DNA from 3 places in the Sphingobium sp. EM0848 genome. Region 3 is predicted to be linked to each of the others. Evidence: riboswitches for the same ligand, from Rfam matches in the RefSeq annotation. Region 3 holds a riboswitch; each other region holds the start of a gene.

Region 1 (2,195 bases), on a different contig from region 3:
GCGGCGAGCGTCCAGACGCCGCCCGTCAGGCCCAGTCTGTCGCCGAGCAGCGCGGCCGCCTCGATCCCGCCGATCAGCAGCGCGACGAGGGCGGAAACGAGTGTGATGGTGATGTTGTAGTAGAGTTTGCGGATCGGCTTCACAAAGGCCCATTGATAGGCACCCATCATCAGCGCGCCATCAGCCGTGTCGATCAGCGCCATGCCCACGGCGAAGAGCAGCGGGAAGATGAGCACGGTCGAGATGGAAAGGCCGCTTGCGGCCTGTCCCGCCGACAGGCCGAGGATCGCGACCTCCGTGGCGGTGTCGAAACCCAGGCCGAAGAGGAAGCCAAGCGGGGCCATGTGCCAGCTGCGCGTCACCAGCCGGAAGAGCGGGCGGAAAAGGCGAGCGAGAAATCCGCGATTTCCAAGAAGAATATCCATATCTTCATCAACATAGACACCACCATTGCGAACATGGTTGAATGTCCTGAGAACAGATCTGAGGATGATCAGATTCATTGCCGCGATGGCGAAAAGGAAGGTTGCGGAAATGATCGTCGCAATGACGCCGCCAATCGCGCCTATGGCCTCTACCCGGCTCAGTGCATTGGCGGCGATAGCGATGGTGACGGCGGCGATCAGGACGATGCCGCTATGGCCGATGGCGAACCAGAAGCCGACGGTCAGTGGGCGCTGGCCGTCCTGCATCAGCTTGCGGGTCACATTGTCGATGGCGGCAATATGGTCGGCATCGACCGCATGGCGCAGGCCAAGGCTCCAGGCCAGCAGCGCCGTGCCCAGCATCATGCTGTTGCCCGCGAAGAGGGTGAAAGCCCAGATCCAGGCGGCCAGATTGGCGCCGATCAATGCGGCGAACATTCCGGTCGCGCGGCGGCGCAGCAAGGCAGGCGGGGCCAGTGCGTTGGAAACAGATGTCATCAGGGTCAGTCCCCCGTCGGCGTCAGCGAAACCGGACGGAAACTGCCTTCATGCCGGACGGACGCTCTTGCGCCCGGCATGCGGACAGCAGCTTCCGCTGCGTCAAGCGTCGCTCAGACGGAGTACCGTGCCGCGGCCATCCCCTGGACCAAGGCAAGAGCGACCAGACGCAGGCAGGTTTCCTGGCTCGCGGGTCGCAGCTCGACACATGGCCTTCCCAGGCCTCGCAGGATTTAGCGTCCGGCCCAGTGGCTGATCCTTCGGCGGTCCGAAGAATCGATATGCGTCTCGCTCACCGCTTACAGTTGCAGGGACAGCTGCGGATTCATCACCGCATTCCCTATTAAGCCCCTTGGCACGGGGCACCGGCGCGATCAGCGAAAGCCAGCCAAAGGCCGACTTTCGCAGCCGTGCATAGTGGCTGAGGCAGGAAATGGGAAGGGGGATGCGCTACTATATCGGCGCAAGCGCGGGCGCGGCCTCGATCGTCTGACGTTCCTCGAGCAGGGTGTTGAGGAAAGCCTGACCGGTTGGCGACAGATCCCTGTTATGGATCAGCCAGAGTGAGCTCATCACCGGCACGTCGAAGGCGCGGTTGATGACATTGTCGACATGCAGCCGCGCCATGGACCGGGCAAGCACCGTGGGACCAAAGCCCGCCGCGACAAGGCCAAGCAGGGTCGCGAGGCTGCGGGCTTCATGGGAGACCTTGGGTGTGAAGCCAGCTTTCGCGCACAGGGTCAGGAAATGTTCGGTGAAGCCTGTCCCATTGGGGGCACCGTAAAGCACCAATGGCTCGTCACGCAGATCGGCAATGCCGGGAGGAGCCGACCGCAGCGCCAGCGGATGATCGGCGCGCAGCGCCAGCACCATTTCTTCCTTGAGAAGGCATTGCGACACCATGCCTTCGGGCAGGACCGGCGCGGCATAATCGCGCACGATGCCAAGATCGAGCTGGCGACTCCCTACGCTTTCCAACTGTTCGTCACGGCCCTGTTCACGCAGGATCAATTCGACATGGGGATGGGTCTGACGGAAGCGATAAAGCGCCCGCGCCACCGTGGGCACGAAAGGGCCGGAGGTGGTGAAGGCGAGGCCGAGACGGCCGATCTGCGCGCGTTGCGCCATGCGGGCGATCTGGGCGGCCCGTTCGGCCTGAGCCAGGGTTTGCCGTGCCTCAGGTTCAAACAATCGGCCGGCTTCGGTCAGGCGAACGCGGCGGCTGGTGCGGTCGAACAGGCGGACGCCCAGTTCCTCCTCCAATGCGCGGAT
Region 2 (2,195 bases), on a different contig from region 3:
TAACATCGTCCTGCGCTACGACTATCTGCCGGTGGAGGAGGTGGTTGAAGCCGTGACCACCCGCGGCGCGATGAAACATGTCCTCATCACCGGCCGCAACGCGCCCGACGCATTGATCGAGGCGGCCGATCTCGTCACGGAAATGACCCTTGTCAAACATCCCTTCCGCAGCGGCGTGAAGGCTCAGGCAGGAATCGAATTCTGACCCGCTCCACCTTCGACATCGCCGCCTTCGAGGATCTGGTCCATGCCCGCCGGGACGTACGGCATTTCAGAACCGATCCACTGAATGAAGCAGAGGTGGAGCAACTGCTGGCTCTCGCCCACAGCGCGCCTTCGGTCGGGCTGTCGCAACCCTGGCGTTTCGTGCGGATCGTCACGCCTGCATTGCGTGAAAGGCTCGCGGCTCACGTCGATGATCAGGTCGCAAAGGCGGGCAAGATCTATGACGGCAACGAAGACAAGCTCTATCGCAGCCTGAAACTGCACGGCCTGCGCGAAGCGCCGGTGCTGTTCGCCGTCTATTGCGACGAAGGCACCGAAACCGGCCATCGTCTGGGCGCGATGACCATGCCTGAAGCTCGCCGGTACAGCTGCGTGATGGCGATCCACACCCTCTGGCTCGCCGCGCGTATCCACGGCATCGGCCTTGGTTGGGTATCGATCATCGACCCGGCGACCGTCGATGCCATGCTGGAAATTCCCGAAAACTGGCGCTGCCTTGGTCTGTTGTGCCTTGGCTATCCGGTCAGCGAGGAAGCGACGCCCGAACTGGAACGGCGCGGCTGGGAGCGGCGGACCGACTGGCACTCCACCATCGTGACGCGCTGAAGCTTCGCCCCCTTTCCTTTCCCACTCTCTGCGCGTATGAAGCTGCCCTGGAACGGGTCTGTGCCCGCTCCATTCGATCGCGTCGGTGCCCTGCAAGGGGCTTGAATGGGAATGCGGTGCGGGAGGGAGACTCCCAAATCCGCGGCTGTCCCTGCAACTGTGAGCGGCGAGCAAGGCAAGGACCGACCGCCCCCTTTTCAAGCGGGGAAGGTCAGCCACTGGAGCGATCCGGGAAGGCCCCCTGCCCATGCTATGACCCGCAAGCCAGGAGACCTGCCGTACGCAAAGGTCGCTCTTGCCATGGTCCAGGGGATGGTCACGGCTCGGTTCTCCGCACGAGCGACGGTTTAAGCGGCTGGAAGGGCAATCTTCCAGTCGTCGTTGCGACGTGGGAGGTGAAGTCCAGTGCGAGACGCGCAGAGCGCCGACGCTGCCATTCGCGGCTGGTGCCCCACGGCATGGCGCCCGATGGCTGCGGGCGACGGGCTGTTGGTCCGCGTCCGTCCGTCGTTTGGACGGTTGAGCATTGCCCAGACGCTGGGCCTCAGCAAAGCCGCTCACCGCTACGGCAATGGCCTTGTCGATCTCACCAATCGCGCCGCGCTCCAGATCCGGGGCGTGACCGAGCAAAGCCACCGTCCTCTCCTCGAACGGCTGGTTGCCCTCGGTCTCACAGATCCCGACCCGGCGCGCGAAAGCCGCCGGAATTTCCTGCTGAACCCGGACTGGTCGACTGGCGATGATACGGAAAGCATCGCGCAAAACCTCCTCGGCCGCATCGATGATCTCCCCGATCTTCCTCCCAAGATCGGCATTGCCATTGACATCGGCCCAGCCCCCGCCCTCACCCACGTCCCCGCCGATTTCCGTTTCGAGCGCAGCGAAACCGGCGCCCTCCTGCTCCGTGCGGAGGGACGCACATTCGGCACGCCGACCAGTATCGAAACAGCGGCGCAGGACCTGACAGCGCTCGCCCGCTGGTTCCTCGATACGGGTGGCGCCAGCTCTGGTCGGATCGCGCGGCACAAGGCCCCGTTGCCGTTGGCCCCGACAATTGCGCCCGCCCATCCCCGCACCTTGCAACAGCTTCTGGCGCAAGCCCCAGGCCCCTTTCACGGCCTTCCTTTCGGTCAGATCGATGCGGACGGCCTTGCCGCCCTGGCCGAATCGCCAGGCGTCATAGGCCTTCGCCTCACTCCGTGGCGTGGCCTGATCCTCGAAGGAGGCACGATCAGTCCTGTTCCTACAGAACCGCCGCTCCTGATCGACGCCTGCCCCGGCGCGCCCGCATGTCCACAGGCAAGCGTCGCCACTCGCGACCTCGCCACCCGCCTCGCCCCTTTCGTCAGCGGGTCTCTCCATAT
Region 3 (2,195 bases):
CATGTCGCGCAGCTTGGCGTTGAAATAGGTCACATCGATCCGCGCATTGCCGTTGAGGAAGGCCTGTTCGACGCCGACTTCCCAGCCGGTCGATTTTTCCGCCTTGAGGTTGGGGTTGCCGACGAAGCCGCTGGTCGGCGAATAGCCGAACAGTTCGGCGAAGGTCGGCGCCTTGATCCCGGTGCCGCCCGCCGCGTGCAGCCGCGTGCCGGTGTCGAAGTGATAGCTGGCCTGCGCGCGCCAGGTCGTGGCGTTGCGGAAACGGTCGTTGTCGTCATGGCGCAGAGCGATGCCGATGCCGCCGCGATCATCCAGTTGCAGCTGATACTGGCCGACAAAACCCCAGTTCGTGATCCGGCGGCGCGGATTGGCGGCGGAAACCTCGCCGCGGTTGTGGAACTGTTCGCGCTCATAATCGATGGCGCCTGTCAGCACATGGGACAGCGGCCCGGTCGAACCCAGCTTCAGGGTCGAAACCCAGCTTGCCTTGGTGCGCTGGCCATGGGTGCCGTAGGTGATGGCGCCGTCATCGTCCAGAAAGATGCGCTTGCTGTCCTGCATCTGGGCGCTGAAATCGTTGATCCACGGCCCGTCCGCCCCGACGGTCGCACCGACCAGTCCATAGAAGGCGTCATTCCGGTAGGAGCCGCCCGCGTCGATCGCATTGCCGGTGAAGACATAGTCCTGGCTGTTGGTATCCGCGTCGATGTGATTGTAGCGCGCCACGGCCCGCAGCGCGACGGAGCCGGCCTGATAGCCGATCTTGCCGCTGACCGTGCCGATCTTCGAACCGATGTCGCGCGATCCGCCCGGCGCCACGACATAGCCGCCAATGCCGGAATAGGAGCCGGTCAGCGCATAATCCATGTCGCCCACGGTGCCCGCGCCACGGACGGCGCCCTGCAACGTGTCGAAGGAGCCGCCCTCGATCCGGCCCGAAAAGCCCGGCAGATCGCGACCGCTGGCGGTCAGGTAGCTGATCACGCCGCCGATCGCATCGGAACCGTAAAGCGCGCTCTGCTCGCCGCGCAGCACCTCGATCCGGGCGCCTTCGTCGGCAAAGAGCGTCGCGAAATCATATTCGCCATAAGTCGCGTCGGACGCTTCGATGCCATCAATGACCATCAACGTGTGATTGCTCTCCGCGCCGCGAATGCGCACCTGCGTCAACCCGCCGACCGGCCCGGTGCGGGTCACGGCTATGCCGGGCACGTCGCGCAGGACGTCCGACACGATCTGCGTCTGCCGGTCGCGCAGGGCCGTCGTGTCCAGCACGGTGACGGACGTGCCGAAGGTCGCGGTCGATATGCCGCCCGCCGCGCGGGTGCCGGTGACGATAATCTGGTTCGTGACCATGTTTTCCTGGTCCGCGTCCGAAGCCTGCGCAAAGGCAGCGCTGCTCCAGGCAAGAGCAAGACAGGAGATGGCAATCGCGTTTTTCATGAAAATACCCCCTTGGCGCCTGAGCAGGCCGGGCGGGGCGTACCGATCCGTCCGACAAGGCGTGAACCCTGCCGGACATGCGACGGTCGGCCTGCATCCATGACCGGGCGCTCGCCCACGGACGCAAAGCCGCGCGGCCCCAGCCGCTTCGTTCGTCGCTCAGACGGAGAGTTACCGTGCCCCGGCCATCCCCTGGGCCAAAGCAAGAGCGACCAGACGCCGGCAGGTCTCCTGGCTCGCGGGTCATCGCTTGATGCACGACCTTCCCAGACCTCGCAGGATTTTGCGTTGGCCCAGTGGCTGGCGGCAGGACATCATGTCCCGGCCGCCTGTGCATCGCGCTCGCCGCTCACAGTTGCAGGGACAGCCACGGTTCCGAGGATTTCCTCTTGCCGCATTCCCTATTAAGCCCCTTTCGGGACACCGGCGCGATCTGGGATCGGGCATGCCCGATCCGGGGCAAGCGCATAGGCGAAGCGCAACGCTTTGTCCATTTCCCAAACGGGAAGGCCCGTCGGGGCCGTGGCGGAGCTTCCCCTTTCAGGATCGGAAAGGATGGGCTAGCCTGCGCGCGAACGAAACGTCCACTCCGATGTCACTGAGGAACTGTCTTGAGCGCCCAATTCGAACTGAAAATTCTCGACCAACGCATTCACGAATGGGGCCTCCCGGATTTTCAAACGGACATGTCGGCGGGAATCGACATGTATGCGTGCCTCGACGCTCCGCTGGAATTGCAGCCGCAGGCCGAT

The links. A riboswitch is a leader RNA that binds a small molecule or an ion and turns the genes downstream of it on or off. The one in region 3 is predicted to bind cobalamin.
Region 1: linked by a shared signal. The riboswitch ahead of HUK73_RS25510 (HoxN/HupN/NixA family nickel/cobalt transporter) and the one ahead of HUK73_RS15650 (TonB-dependent siderophore receptor) in region 3 are both predicted to bind cobalamin.
Region 2: linked by a shared signal. The riboswitch ahead of HUK73_RS25535 (cobalamin biosynthesis protein CobG) and the one ahead of HUK73_RS15650 (TonB-dependent siderophore receptor) in region 3 are both predicted to bind cobalamin.

The regions. Positions count from the first base shown of each region.
Region 1 is NZ_JABXWB010000005.1:1,639,405-1,641,599, reverse strand. It holds gene HUK73_RS25510 (HoxN/HupN/NixA family nickel/cobalt transporter) at 1-923, opposite strand, end outside; cobalamin riboswitch at 1,078-1,308, opposite strand; gene HUK73_RS25505 (LysR substrate-binding domain-containing protein) at 1,377-2,195, opposite strand, start outside.
Region 2 is NZ_JABXWB010000005.1:1,646,925-1,649,119, forward strand. It holds gene cobO (cob(I)yrinic acid a,c-diamide adenosyltransferase) at 1-205, shown strand, start outside; gene bluB (5,6-dimethylbenzimidazole synthase) at 202-831, shown strand; cobalamin riboswitch at 898-1,127, shown strand; gene HUK73_RS25535 (cobalamin biosynthesis protein CobG) at 1,300-2,195, shown strand, end outside.
Region 3 is NZ_JABXWB010000001.1:3,212,346-3,214,540, forward strand. It holds gene HUK73_RS15650 (TonB-dependent siderophore receptor) at 1-1,443, opposite strand, end outside; cobalamin riboswitch at 1,647-1,886, opposite strand; gene dut (dUTP diphosphatase) at 2,055-2,195, shown strand, end outside.